Ruficoccus amylovorans: one gene and its partner. The protein of the gene in region 2 interacts with the protein of the main gene of each other region in a pairwise test. Links are inferred from orthologs where the notes say so. Each region holds a gene or a part of one and is shown on either strand. Other genes may lie near its edges.

The links. Proteins that work in one complex are often made in the same cells at the same time.
Region 1: the proteins of rplD (region 2) and def interact in binary tests that used the Escherichia coli proteins (3 or more experiments, as listed by UniProt). The link is inferred for Ruficoccus amylovorans from one-to-one orthologs.

The regions. Positions count from the first base shown.
Region 1 is NZ_JACHVB010000012.1:264,789-271,274, reverse strand. What follows is about bases 858-3,777. They hold def (peptide deformylase), read left to right. Parts: upstream 858-1,989; coding sequence 1,990-2,565; downstream 2,566-3,777. Other genes in these bases: H5P28_RS02180 (ATP-binding protein), read right to left, coding at 2,703-3,777; gatB (Asp-tRNA(Asn)/Glu-tRNA(Gln) amidotransferase subunit GatB), read left to right, coding at 858-1,842. Also shown: Asp-tRNA(Asn)/Glu-tRNA(Gln) amidotransferase subunit GatA, read left to right, coding at 1-246; more of gatB, read left to right, coding at 373-857; more of H5P28_RS02180, read right to left, coding at 3,778-5,756; H5P28_RS02175 (FmdB family zinc ribbon protein), read left to right, coding at 5,972-6,274; H5P28_RS02170 (SUMF1/EgtB/PvdO family nonheme iron enzyme), read left to right, coding at 6,369-6,486. UniProt on the Escherichia coli protein: Removes the formyl group from the N-terminal Met of newly synthesized proteins. Requires at least a dipeptide for an efficient rate of reaction. N-terminal L-methionine is a prerequisite for activity but the enzyme has broad specificity at other positions.
Region 2 is NZ_JACHVB010000013.1:59,096-66,748, forward strand. What follows is about bases 2,534-5,450. They hold rplD (50S ribosomal protein L4), read right to left. Parts: upstream 4,349-5,450; coding sequence 3,719-4,348; downstream 2,534-3,718. Other genes in these bases: rplB (50S ribosomal protein L2), read right to left, coding at 2,547-3,395; rplW (50S ribosomal protein L23), read right to left, coding at 3,416-3,706; rplC (50S ribosomal protein L3), read right to left, coding at 4,367-5,011; rpsJ (30S ribosomal protein S10), read right to left, coding at 5,123-5,431. Also shown: rpsQ (30S ribosomal protein S17), read right to left, coding at 1-133; rpmC (50S ribosomal protein L29), read right to left, coding at 151-348; rplP (50S ribosomal protein L16), read right to left, coding at 381-809; rpsC (30S ribosomal protein S3), read right to left, coding at 822-1,457; rplV (50S ribosomal protein L22), read right to left, coding at 1,460-1,825; H5P28_RS03495 (hypothetical protein), read right to left, coding at 1,838-2,245; rpsS (30S ribosomal protein S19), read right to left, coding at 2,256-2,525; fusA (elongation factor G), read right to left, coding at 5,451-7,613.

The DNA of each region.
Region 1 (6,486 bases), on a different replicon or contig from region 2:
CCGACCCCGTCCTTCAAGCGCGGCGAAAAGGCAGACCCGCTCGCCATGTACCTGAACGACATCTACACCATCAACGTCAACCTCGCCGGCCTGCCGGGCATCTCCGTCCCCTGCGGTTTCACCTCCGGCAAGCTGCCCATCGGCCTGCAATTGATCGGCAAGCCCTTCGCCGAAGACGAACTGCTCGCGGTCGCCCACCGCTACGAACAGGCCCACGAGTGGAAGGACGCCGTCGCGGAACTGTAGAATAGAAATGGTTAAATGCTAAAGGGCTGCTCGATTAGTTACCGAAAAAACAAGCGCCATCGTCAACAATCAGCCATTTAGCACTCACAACCATTCAGCCCTTTAGCCATTTAACCATTTAGCATCATGGAATTCACCGCAGACATCGGGCTGGAAGTCCACGTCCAGCTCAAGACGAAATCAAAAATGTTCACGCGCGCGCCGTACCACTACGGGGCCGAGCCGAACACCCTGACCGACCCCGTCGTGCTCGCCCTGCCCGGCGTGCTCCCGGTCATGAACAAGGAGGCCGTCCGCAAGACCGTCCTGCTGGGCCTGCTGTGCAAGTGCAAGATCGCCGAGCGCTGCAAGTGGGACCGCAAAAACTACTTCTATCCGGACAGCCCGAAGAACTACCAGCTCTCCCAGTACGACCAGCCCATCTGCGAGGGCGGCGAGGTCGAGATCGAAATGCTCGGGGCTTCGCGCAATGTCATGGGTGAGCACCGCATGGTGCAGCTCACGCGCATCCATCTGGAGGAAGACGTGGGCAAGCTCACCCACTTCGCCAACGACAGCCTCGTGGACTACAACCGCGCCGGAGCCCCGCTGTGCGAGATCGTGACCGAGCCAGACATGCACAATGCCGACGAGGTCTTCGCCTTCCTCACCGCGCTGCGCAATAACATCCTCGCCGCCGGTCTCTCCGACTGCGACATGGAAAAGGGCCAGATGCGCTGCGACGCCAACATTTCCGTGCGCCCCAAGGGCCAGAAGGAGCTGGGCGTCAAGGTCGAGCTGAAAAATATGAACACCATCTCGGGCGTGCGCAACGCTGTCGCCTACGAGATCAAACGCCAGATCCACGCCGTCACCTCCGGCGAGGCCATCCACCAGCAGACGCGCCGCTGGGACCCGAGCACGCAGGTCACGACCAAGATGCGCGACAAGGAGGAGTCCCACGACTACCGCTATTTCCCCGAGCCCGACCTGATGCCCGTCTCCATCGGCAAGGAACAATTGAAGGTCCTCGCCAAGGAGCTGCCCGAGCTGCCCTTCGACCGGCAGCGGCGCTTCATGGAAACGCTCGACCTGCCCTACACACTCACGTCTGTGCTGTGCCCGGACAAGGAGCTGGCCGACTTTTTCGAGGAAGCCCTTGAAGACACTGGCGGCAAGGTCGCCCCGAAGGCCGTGGCCAATCTCATCGCCAACGACCTGTTGCGCGAACTCTCCGGCGGCGAGGAAGAAGGCCGTCTACCCCTCTCCGAGTGCAAGCTGGCCCCGGCCCACATCGCCGAGCTGACCTTGCTTGTCGAGGACGGTGTCATTACCAAGCAGATCGCGCAGACGATTTTTACCGAGATGTACGCCACCGGCAAGATGCCCAGCACTCTCGTCGAAGAAAAGGGCCTCCAGGCCCACAACGACGACGGCGAACTGGAGTCCATCGTGCGCGAAGTCGCCGCCGACCCCAAGCACGAGAAGGCCATTTCCCAGTTCAAGGAGGGCAACACCAAGGCCATCAACTCCCTCATCGGCCCCATCATGAAGGCAACTCAGGGCAAGGCCGACCCGCGCAAAATTCAGGAAATGCTCGCCAAGGTTCTCGGCTAGTGTGGTCTTCGCTTAGTTCCTGTCATAAGTTGGGGGTGCATAGCCCTCAAAAAACATAGCAAGAACTTGGCTAACGCTACACCAGGGCCGCCAGAGGGCATTTTCGGGTTCCCATCGGCGCGGGAGGTCGTTTAACTTGTCGGTCTAATGCTGTTACGCATCACCCAGTACGGAGAGCCGGTCCTGAAGGAAAAGGGCGCGCCGGTGACGGAGTTCAACGACGAGTTGCGCAAGCTCGCCGACGACATGGTTGAAACCATGCGCGAAGCCGAAGGCATCGGCCTGGCTGCCCAGCAGATCGGCAAAGCCATTCAGATGTTTGTCATGGAGGTCCCCGTCTATGAGGATCAAGACGATCCCGACTACCTCTACGACGGCAAGCACCCGCCGCTGGACCTCATCATGCCCCTGGCTGTGATCAACGCCGAGCTGACCCTCTCCGGCGAGGAAGCACCTTACGAGGAGGGCTGCCTGTCCTTCCCCGGCATTCGCGGCAAGGTCGAGCGCCCCACCCGCCTGCGCATGCGTTTTCAGGACCTCGACGGAAACCCGCACGAGATCGTTTGCGACGGGCTTTTCGCCCGGATCATTCAGCACGAATACGACCACACTCAGGGCGTGCTCTTCATCGACCGAATGAACCCTCGTGTTCTGCGTCCGCTGGAGTCGAAAATCCGCCGCCTGCGCCGCGACACCCGAGATTTTCTCAAGTCTCAGAATTAGAGAGGCTTAAGAAACACTGTAGCCACAACTTTTAAATGGTTAAATGGCCAATTGTTAATTGTTGGATGCGGAACGGGGAAAACAACAATTAGCCATTTTAACCATTTAGCCATTCCGCCATTTGTATCCGAAACCCACTACAAATCCGGATGCAGTCTGCGGGTGCTGCCCAGTTTGTACACGTATAGAAGCGTGTCCTTGAGCTGGACGATGGATAGCGGCTTGGCCATGTAGTCGTTGCAGCCGGCATCAAGGCACTTGCGGCGATCCTCGGCCAGCGCGAACGCGGTCACCGCCAACACGTAAATATCCTGCCGGGCTTTTCCGTACTCGCCCGAGCGCAGACGCCGCGTGATCTCCAGCCCGCTCCGACCGGGAAGCTGGATGTCCATCAGCACGATGTCGTAGCTGTTTTTGCGCAGCAGCCGTGAGGCCTCGGACTCGTCCTCCGCCATATCCGGCGTGTAGCCGAGCCGCGCGAGGATTTCCTGAACGAGCTTGCGGTTGATTGGATCGTCCTCAACGACAAGAACCGACAAGGGATGGTCATGAGCGAAATCTTCCGTCAAAACGGTCTTGCCGATGTTTGGGCGCGACAATACCGGGTCCCCTGAGCGGGTGAGCTCAAAATCAAAGGAAAAGACCGACCCCTTTCCCACCTCGCTCGTGACTTGGATGTCCCCGCCCATTTTCTCGACCAGTCGCTTGCAAATGACCAGCCCAAGCCCGGTTCCGCCATATTTGCGTGTCGTGGATGAATCCACCTGCGAAAAAGGCTGGAAAAGCCGGTCCAGCTTTGACGGAGCGATGCCGATGCCCGAATCCGCCACCTCGACATAGACCCGCTCGCGGTCGCTGGCAGGCGTAGAGTGCACGCGCACGTTTACCTCGACTTGTCCTTTCTGGGTAAACTTGACCGCGTTATTGACCAGGTTGAGAATGATTTGCTTGAGCCGGTGCGGATCGCCCACGTAGTCGTAGGACTCGGCCCCACTCAGCGTGTAGTTGACCTTGATGCCTTTCTCGCGGGCTTTGACCAGCACCAGTTCCAGCGACTCGACGATGGTTGTTTCCAGGTTGAAAGGAATGTATTCGAGTTCGATCCCGCGGGACTCGATCTTCGAGTAGTCGAGGATGTTGTTAATCAGCTCCAGCAGGGCCTTGCCGCTGCGGTCGATCACGGACAGCGACTCCATCTGCGCAGGGTCCAGCGCTGTCTGTGCCAGCAGGTCGGCAAAGCCCAGGATCGCGTTCATCGGGGTACGGATCTCGTGGCTCATCATCGCGAGGAACTCGCCCTTGGCCATATTGGCACGGTCAGCATTTTCCTTGGCATGGCGAAGCTGTTCCTCGACCTGGCGGTTGACGAAAAACGCCCCAATGCCAGCCGCCGCCAACTGAATAGCCGCCGTTTCGCCTTCCTCCCAATGGCGCTCCCGACCGCAATCGGCGATCACCATCACCCCCCAGAAGTAGCTTTCGACATGGATCGGCGTCATCAGAATGGTGACCACCCCCAGGTCTTCATAGCAGCGGCGCAAGTTGGGCGACATTTCCCGCACCACGCCCTGGACCACACCATGCGCGGCCATCCGGTCATACCAGTCCCGGCGTTCCCCCTGCCAGCAGTCGGCATTGATCCGCTCCGGGTCGAGCTCAAAGCCCGGGCGAGCCCAGCCGTAGCACCTTTCGGGACGTATCTGGTTGCCGTCCATGTCGAAGCGGTTTTCGAAGATCGTCACGCGATCGACCTGGGCATGCTCACCGATGGCGCGCAAGGCCCGCTCAACAGCTTCGCTCATATCGCGGACTCCCAGCAGCAGCGAACTCGCCCGAGACACCCCTTGCAGGAGTTGGTCTCTCTGCACGAGAGCGGCTTCGGTCCGTTTTCGCTCGGTGATGTCGTAAGCCACCCAGATAACCTGATCCTCCTCGCCTTGATCACCCGTGATGGGGGCAATACGCCCCTCAAACCAATAGGGCGAACCGGCAACCTCAAGCGAGTACTCCAGCGAAATCTGGTCGCGTTTTTCCAGGCAAAGGTCCACCGCCGCCTGAAACTCACGCGCTTGCACCTGGGGCCAGGATTCGCTGAAAGTACGCCCCTTGAGCCCCTCCGCCCTGCGCCCGAGCGGGCTGTTTTCACGCGAGAAAATTTCCAGATAACGCCCCTTCGCCGTCACCACAAAGGCAATGTCGGGCAGCGCGTCGATGAACCCGCGCAGGCGGATTTCATTCAGGCGACTGACTTCCTCCCGGCGGCGCAGCTCAGTCAGCACCGCGGCCAGGAAATAGCTCGTGCAACTGATGACCCCCACAAAGACCCATAGAAACTCGGGGCTTTGGCTGATGTACTTCTTTTCCGGGCCAAAGACCTGGAGCAGTTCCCACATCGCCATGATCGAGAGCAGAACGATGCCGGTGGTGGCCCCCCGCTGCCCGAAGCGGATCGCCCCCCAGGCCATGATGGGGAAAAGCACCAGTTCGAGCGGGTAACGCAGGGTATCCGTCGGTGCCCAGTTTCCAAAAATCACAATGCCGAAGAACGAGAGCACACCGATCCAGACTCCGACCTCGGCAAACTGCCGGTTACTCCAGTTGATCTTTGTACGGGAAGTCCATACGAGCAGAAACGGCGTCACCACCAGGATGCCCAGTCCTTCCCCCAAAAACCAGGGACTCCACAGGCGGCTGTAATCCCTCCACGGCACGGTGTCCACCAGCGCGCAAATCACCGCCGCGCTGAGGGAGGCACTAAGCAGGCCGACCAGCAACGGTCCTCCAAGGATGAAGAGAAATACCCCGCGAATGTTCTCCAACGAATAGTCATCTCGCAGCGCCCGACGCAGGACCAAGGCCCCGAAAGCGGAAGTCACCGCATAGACCGCTCCCAGGGATATGGCATAGGCAGCCGGCTGCTCGCGAAGCCATAAGGACCATAGCACGTAACCGGCGAAGACGCTCAGAATATACTTCAGGCCACCCCTCATCAGAATGGCCACAGCGAGGCCCGACGCCGGCCAAAGCAGGTTGACATACCCATCGAGCGCCCGCAGCGCCATCTGGCTTCCGATCTCAGCCAGCACAAGGTAAAACGCTGCGACTGCGATCAGTTTCCACACCAGCACAGTCATATTGAGCACCGGTCCACCCGAAACCTGCCATTGCGCAAAAGAGGGGGTTTTCGCCATTTTTGCGGCGTTAGTCGGCTCACCCATCGCCCGGTTATTAAGGGCAAGCGACTCACACTGACAAGGTTACACTTTCACCAATGTCTCTCCGCGCGGGTAATAGGGTAACTTTCCATCAGTACATACGGATCTTGTTGTATTAAATAAGTTAAGGTAATATACCCATTTAAAAATGCGATGTTTCCATTTCCCCTGAAACGAGTATCTTTCCCGACATGCCAATCTATGTCTATGAAGTCATAACCGGCGACGGCAGCAGCGGTGAGCGCTTCGAGATCGAGCAGCCCATGAGTGCCGCGCCGCTCACCCAGCACCCCCGCACCGGCCAACCGGTTCGCCGCGTTTACCTTCCGCCCAATCTCGGCTCTAAGTACACGCCCGGCTCGACCCAGAACAAGCTGAGTAACGAAAACGTGGAGAAGGCTGGCTTCACGCGCTACGAACGGGACAAACTCACTGGGACCTACCACAAGGTCGCGGGTAAGGACTCCGCCGCTCCCGACACCCTCAAGCCTTGACCTTTTGGCCGGGGCCGCGGATTATCGCCGGTCGCAATGCCCGCCCTTCCGGTCTGGCCTTGCCGCCCGCTTACAGAGCCCGACGCATCCCTCCATGCCCGACCAATCCGCCGATTCCTCTTTTCCCGTAAAACCGCCTCCGGGACGGGCTTATGAGGTTTTGACCCCCGGGGAGAAGTTTGGCGACTACCAGGTCCTGCGCTGCCTGACCT
Region 2 (7,653 bases):
GCTTAACCTCCTTGCGGTACAGCGGGTGGGCAATCTTGTAGAAGAAGGTGACCTTGATGGACTTGTCGCCGGTACGGCTGGTGACAACACCAACGAGGTCCTTGCGGTTATTGCGTGTGCTCTCTTCGGACATGGTCGTATGAAAAGGGGTTAGGCAGTGGCGGTGGATTTGGCCTTCAGGAAGGTCTCCAGCCGGGCGATGTCGCGGCGCAGGGTGCGTAGCTCGCTGGGCTTTTCAACCTGTCCGGCCTGCTTGCGCACGCGCAACTCGACGAGCTCCTGGCGTGTGTCACGGAGCTTCTTTTTGATCTCGTCGATGCTCAATTCGCGTATTTCTGCGGGTTTCATGGGAAAATGGTGTTTAACCGGATGTTGCTGGGTTAGTACTGTTCGAGCTCTTCGCGGCTGAGGAAGCGGCAGCGGAAAGGTAGCTTGCCGTCGGCCAGGCGCATGGCCTCGCGGGCGAGAGTCTGGCTGGTGCCGCCGACTTCAAAGAGGACGGTACCGGGCTTGACCACGGCGCACCAGTACTCGACGGAGCCCTTACCCTTACCCTGGCGGGTTTCGGCGGGCTTCTTGGTCACCGGCTTGTGCGGGAACACGCGCAGCCACATCTTGCCTTTACGCTTGAGGTGGCGGTTGATGGCCACACGGGCGGCTTCGAGCTGCGAGGCGGTCATCTTGCCCCGCTCGAGGGACTGGATGCCGAATTCGCCGAAAGCGAGCGTATCACAGCCCTTGGCGTTGCCACGAATGCGGCCCTTGTGGACCTTGCGGTATTTGGTTTTGGAGGGAAGGAGCTTGGCCATGACGAATGATGCTTAGAGGGTATCCACGCCCATGGGGTTACAGATCCAGCACTTGATGCCGATCTTCCCGTAGACGGTGTCGGCTTCGGTGAAGCCGTAGTCGATGTTTTCACGGAGCGTGTGCAAGGGCACGCGGCCCATGCGCTGCTGCTCGGTGCGGGCGATTTCCGCGCCCATCAGACGGCCCGAGCACTGGATACGGATACCTTCGGCACCCATGCTCATGGTGGTCTGGATCGCCTTCTTCATGGCGCGGCGGAAAGAGATGCGGCGCTCGAGCTGGAGAGCGACGTTTTCGGCCACGAGTTGGGCGACCACGTCAGGCTTCTTGATCTCCTGAATGTCGAGCATGATGTCGCGGCCGGTGAGCTTCTGGAGCTCGTCCTTGAGCTTTTCCAGTTCGCTGCCCTTGCGGCCGATGACGATCCCGGGACGGGCGGTGAAGAGCTTGATACGGACCTTGGGGCCGGCACGCTCGATGAACACGCGCGGCACCGCTGCGTACTTCATCTTCTTCTTGAGGAACTGGCGGATCTTCTGGTCCTCGGCGACATAGGCCGGGAAGCTCTTCTTGTCCGCGTACCAGCGTGAATCCCAGTTACGGCGGACACTGAGGCGGAAACCGATCGGATTGACTTTTTGTCCCATGATTATTGCTCTTTAGAATTGGCCGCGGGCGAAGCCACTTCGTCCGTCAGGACGATGCGAATGTGGCTGGTGCGCTTGCGAATGGGGTGTGCGGAACCGCGACCCACCGGACGGAAACGCTTGAAGGCCGGGCCTTCTTCCACCAGGCAGCGCTTCACGATCAGGTCGTCGGAGGAAAGGTTGTTGTTGTTTTCCGCGTTAGCGATGGCGCTGGTCAGCGTCTTGGCGATGAGCCGGGCGGATTTACGCGGGATGAAGCGAAGCAGATCGAGCGCTTCGGCCGCGGGGCGTCCCTGTACCTGACGGGCCACTTCGCGGACCTTCTTCGGGGACATGCGGGTGTACTTGGTTAGAGCCTGAACTTCCATGCTGGTTGCAATTTAAATATTAATCGTCTTGATGCTGACGCCGTCGCCGGAGCGGATGGCTTCGCCGGATTCGAGGTTGAGGATGAGGCCGGCGGCGCGGTTACCGCGCACATCGACCAGGATCAGGTCGGCCACGTTCTGTCCCGAGCGGCTCACCTGGCAAACCATGCCGAGGCGAAACCCCTGATCCAGACCGTTGTTGAGGATGACCACATCGGTGACGCTGGTCTGCGCCACCCCGAAGACCGTCGTGCGGCCCGTCGGGTAAATCGAATTTTCGACAAACAAGGGGCGTTCGGCAACGGCCTTGGCCGGTGCGTCAGCACTCCCCTGCTCCACGGCGGCGTCCTGCGCGCGGCTCACCGCACTCCCGGCCATCAGCAGGGAGAAAAGAGCGATGAGTTGTGCGCGCTTGAACATGTGTGGATGACTACTTCTTGGTGTGCGGCTGGTGTCCCTTGAAGCTGCGGGTCGGAGCGAACTCGCCGAGCTTGTGGCCAACCATGTTTTCGGTCACGTGGACGGGGATGAAGCCTTTGCCATTGTGAACGTTGATGTTGAGGCCGACAAAGTCCGGGGTGATGGTGGAGCGGCGTGACCAGGTCTGGAAAGGCTTGTGTGTGCCTTCGGCCTGGGCCTTTTCCACTTTATCCATCAGCTTCGGATCGACGAAGAAGCCTTTCTTGATTGAACGTGCCATATCGTAAAAATCGTTGTCGGGTTACTTGCGCTTGAACTTCTTGCCGTTGCGACGGACAAGGATCATGGAGTTCGAGGGCTTGGACTTGGTGCGGGTCGGGAAGCCCTTCGAGAGCTGGCCCCAAGGCGAAACAGGATGGCCACCACCGGAGGTCTTGGCTTCACCACCACCCATCGGGTGATCGACAGGGTTCATAGCGACACCACGGACGCGGGGGCGCTTGCCCTTCCAGCGGTTACGACCGGCCTTACCGATGCTGACACTTTCGTGCTCCTCGTTACCGACGCGACCGACAGTGGCGCGGCAATCAGAGTGGACCATGCGGATTTCTCCGGAGGGCAGCTTGATCGTGGCACGCTTGCCTTCGATCGAAATGAGCGAGGCGGACTGACCGGCGGAACGAGCGATCTGGGCTCCGCGACCGGGCTGCATCTCGATCGCGTGGATCGTGGTGGCCGGCGGGATCATCTTGAGCGGCACGCACAGGCCGGGCGTGAATTCCTCGACCGGGCTGTTGGTGCTCAGCAGCTTGTCGCCTACCTTCAGCCCGCGTGGGCAAAGGATGTAGCGCTTTTCGCCGTCCTCAAACTTGAGCAGGGCAATGTTCGCGCTGCGGTTCGGGTCGTACTCGATGGAGACAATCTCAGCCGGGATGTCCAGCTTGTCACGACGGAAGTCGATGATACGGTAAAGGCGCTTGTGGCCACCTCCGCGACGGCGAGAAGTGATGCGGCCGTAGTTGTTACGGCCCTTCTTGCGGTGACGCGAGACGGTGAGGCTCTTTTCCGGATTGTTCTTGGCGAGTTCCTGGCGGCTTTTGCTATGAAAGCGCTGTGAGGGTGTAATGGGTTTGGTCTTTACAATGGCCATGGCTTTCGCGGCTGAAAAGGTTAGACGGTCTCGATGGATTCACCCTGCTGAAGGGTGACGATGGCTTTCTTCATGTCGGGGGTCTTGCCGTACTGGCCGCGAACGGTGCGGCTGCGCTTGTTCTTGCCCTTGACAGTGAAGATGTTCACGCGGGCGACCTTGACGTTGTAGAGCTTCTCTACGGCCTCGGCCACATCGGTGCGTTTGGATTGCGGATACACCTCGAAGACGTGCTGATTCAGGTTCGCTTCGAGCTGGGCGGACTTCTCGGTCACGCGCTTTTCCTTGATGACTTTATCGGGTGAAATCATGGCTTGAGTTCCTTAGCGTTGGTTGGCGCGTTCGAGGATGCGGTTAAAGCCTTCTTCGCTGGCGACGATCTTGTCGAAGCGCATCAGGTCCCAGGCGTTGATCGAGTCAGCGTCCACAATGTAGACGCGGTCGATATTACGCGCAGCCAGAGCGGCGTTGTCGTTGAACTCGCTGTCAACGATGAGCACCTTGCCCTTGGGCTGGATCTTGCCGATGAGGCTGTTGAAGAGCTTGGTCTTGGGCTGCTCGACTTCGAACTTTTCGATCAGGTCGAGGCCGCCTTCGGAAGCCTTGTTGAACAGAGCGCGCTTGAACGCGAGGGTCTTGACACGCTTGTTGATGTGCTTCGACCAGTCGCGGACCTTCGGGCCGTGGGCGACGCCACCACCGACGAAGATCGGAGCGCCGCGGTCGCCGTGACGGGCGTTACCGGTGCCCTTCTGGCGGTAGACCTTCTTGCCGGTGCGGTTAACATCGGAGCGGGTCTTCGCCTTGGCGGTGCCCTGACGGTTGTTGGCCTGGTAGGCCACGATCACGTCCTTGAGCGCCTGGAGGCCCTTGTTGCCTTCGAACGCCGGGAAGTTGTCAAAATCCTTCTCCGTGCTGGAGGAAGCGTCTGCGGAATATACCTTGAATTTCATAGCTGGCGTCCCCTTCCCTTACTTCTGCTTCTTGGTTTTGATCGCCTTGCGGATGAACACCGTGCCGCCCTTGGGGCCGTGCACGCTGCCGCGGATCAGGATCAGGTTCTGGTCCTCGATGATACGGACGATATCGAGATTCTGGGTGGTACGACGGGCATTGCCCATGTGACCGGGCATTTTCTTGCCCTTGATGACCTCACCGGGCCACTGGCACATCCCGTAGGAACCACCGCGGCGGTGCATCATGGAGCCGTGAGAAGCGGGCGAACCGGCAAAGCCGTGGCGCTTCATGACGCCCTGGAAACCATGACCCTTGGTCGTGCCGATGACATCAACCTTCTGGCCTTCCTCGAAACGAGTAACGGTGAGGGCGTCGCCGAGGCTGACCTCTTCCCCGTCGGGGATGAATTCGCAAATGTCGGTGACTGCCTCGACTCCTGCCTTTTTCAGGTGGCCCTTGATGGGCTTGGAGACGCGGTGGGCCTTCTGGTCCACACCGAAACCGATCTGGATGGCATCGTAACCATCCTTGCCGTCGGCAGTCTTGATTTGAAGGACCGGGCAAGGGCCGGCTTGTACTACAGTGACCGGGACGAGACGGTTTTCACCGTCATAAACTTGGGTCATCCCGATTTTTTTACCAATCAGTGTCAGGCTCATAGCTCATTGGCAGGTGGAAACCATATCTGGCTTCCGTTTCCTAGACCTGCGTGAGGGGTTAAATGTGATGTAAATGGTCTGCTTCTCGAAAGAAGTAAAGAGTGTGTTTTATTAAACGTTGATGGTGATGTCCACACCTGCCGGGAGGTTGAGCTTCTTGAGCTCGTCCACCGTCTGGGCGGTCGGTTCCATGATGTCGATCAGGCGCTTGTGCGTGCGAAGCTCGAACTGCTCCATGGACTTCTTGTCCACATGCGGGGAGCGGTTGACGGAGAGCTTCTCGATGCGGGTCGGCAGCGGAACGGGGCCGCTCACACGTGCGCCGGAGCGCTTGGCGGTTTCCACGATGTCGCTGGCCGACTGGTCGATGACGCGAAAGTCGAATCCCTTGAGTTTAATGCGTATGCGTTGTCCGGTCATTGCGGTAAGTGTTCTGGGCTTAGCTACGGGCCTTGTTTTTGTGCGGTGAGGACTCGACAATCGAGTTCAACACGCTGGAGGGAACCTGGTCGAAGTGCGACGGGGTCATGGCGTAGTTGGCGCGTCCCTTGGAGAGCGAGCGCACGTCGGTGGCGTAACCGAACATGGTTTCGAGCGGAATGTTGGCGGTGATGATGGCAACGCCGCCACGACCGGCTTCCATGGACTGGATCTGCCCGCGACGACGGTTGATGTCGCCAACGATGTCGCCCTGGTACTCGTCCGGCGTGGTCACTTCGACCGACATGATCGGTTCGAGCAACTGCGGAGCGGCCTTGCCCATAGCATCCTTGAAAGCGAAAATACCGGCCATCTTAAAGGCCATTTCCGAGGAGTCCACTTCGTGGAAGGAGCCATCAACAATGCGGACCTTCCAGTCAATCACCGGGTAACCGGCGATGGTACCGTTGGAGGAAGCCTCCATGATACCGTCGGAAAGCGGCTTGATGTATTCCTTCGGGATCGAGCCACCAACGATTTCGTTGACGATTTCGACGCCCTTGCCCTTTTCGTTCGGCTCGATCTTGATGACCGCGTGGCCGTACTGACCACGACCACCGGACTGGCGGACGAACTTGCCTTCGCCGTCGGCGGCCTGCGTGATGGATTCGCGGTAGGCGATCTGCGGCTTGCCGGCGTTGGCTTCGACCTTGAACTCGCGGAAGAGACGGTCGCGGATGATTTCGAGGTGAAGCTCGCCCATCCCGGCGATGATTGTCTGGCCGGTTTCCTCGTCGGTGAAGACGTTGAAGGTCGGGTCTTCTTCCTTCAGGCGCTGCAGGGCCATGGAAAGCTTTTCCTGGTCGGCCTTCGAATTCGGCTCGACCGACATGCTGATAACCGGTTCCGGGAAGGACGGCGGCTCAAGCTGGATATCCAGGTCCCGGTCGCAAAGGGTGTCACCAGTGGCAACGTCCTTGACGCCGATCAGGGCGCAAATATCACCCGAGTAGGCGGTTTCGATGTCTTCGCGGGTGTCGGCCTTCAGAACCATCAGACGGCTGACACGTTCGGTCTTGCGGGTACGCGGGTTGTACAGGGCGGTGCCCTTGTTCAGCGTACCGGAGTAAAGGCGATAGAAGACGAGCTTACCAACGTAGGGGTCGCTCCAGAGCTTGAAAGCGAGACCGGCAACCTTGGCGCTATCGTCCGGATGGATGTCAATTTCCTTCTCGTCGTCGTCGTAGGCCTTCATCGGGGGAAGGTCCAGCGGGCAAGGCAGGTAATCGACCACGGCGTCCATCATCATCTGGACACCCTTGTTCTTAAAGGCGGAACCGGGGATCACGCCGAGGAACTTAAGGGACAGGGTCGCCTTACGGATGGCGCGACGGATTTCGTCCTGGGAAAGTTCGGCACCTTCGAGGTAGCGCTCGGCCAGCTCGTCGTCGAAGTCAGCGAGGGCTTCGATCAGGGATTCGCGGTACTCTTCGGCCTTTTCCTGCATGTCAGCCGGGATTTCTTCCCAGTTGAAAGCAACACCGGAGGCGTCCGACTCGTCGTAGATGGCGGCACGCATGCCGACCAGGTCGATGAGGCCCTTCAGTTCAGCTTCGGCACCGATGGGCAGATAAATCGGATGGGCATTACCGCCAAGCTTTTCGCGGATGCTATCAACGGCAGAATAGAAGTCCGCGCCTGTACGGTCCATCTTGTTGATGAAGGCCAGGCGGGGGACGTGGTACTTGTCCATCTGGCGCCAGACCGTTTCGGACTGGGGCTGGACGCCGGCGACGGCGCAGAACACCCCGATGGCACCGTCGAGCACGCGCAGCGAGCGCTCCACCTCGGCCGTGAAGTCCACGTGTCCGGGGGTGTCGATGATGTTGATGCGGTGCTCAATACCTTCGTAAGGGCCGAACTTCGTCTGCCACTGGCAGGAAATGGCGGCGGAGGTAATAGTGATACCGCGCTCGCGCTCCTGCTCCATCCAGTCGGTCACAGCCGTGCCTTCATGGACTTCGCCAATCTTGTGCACAACGCCGCTGTAGAAGAGGACGCGTTCGGTGGTGGTGGTTTTACCCGCGTCAATGTGAGCCGCAATACCGATATTGCGAGTGTACTCCAACGGATACTTCCGATTGGGGGAATTGACGGGTGAAAGGTCTGCGGTTGCAGGCATGGCCAGAAATTGGTCGGTGGTTACAAAAAATTGAAAAACG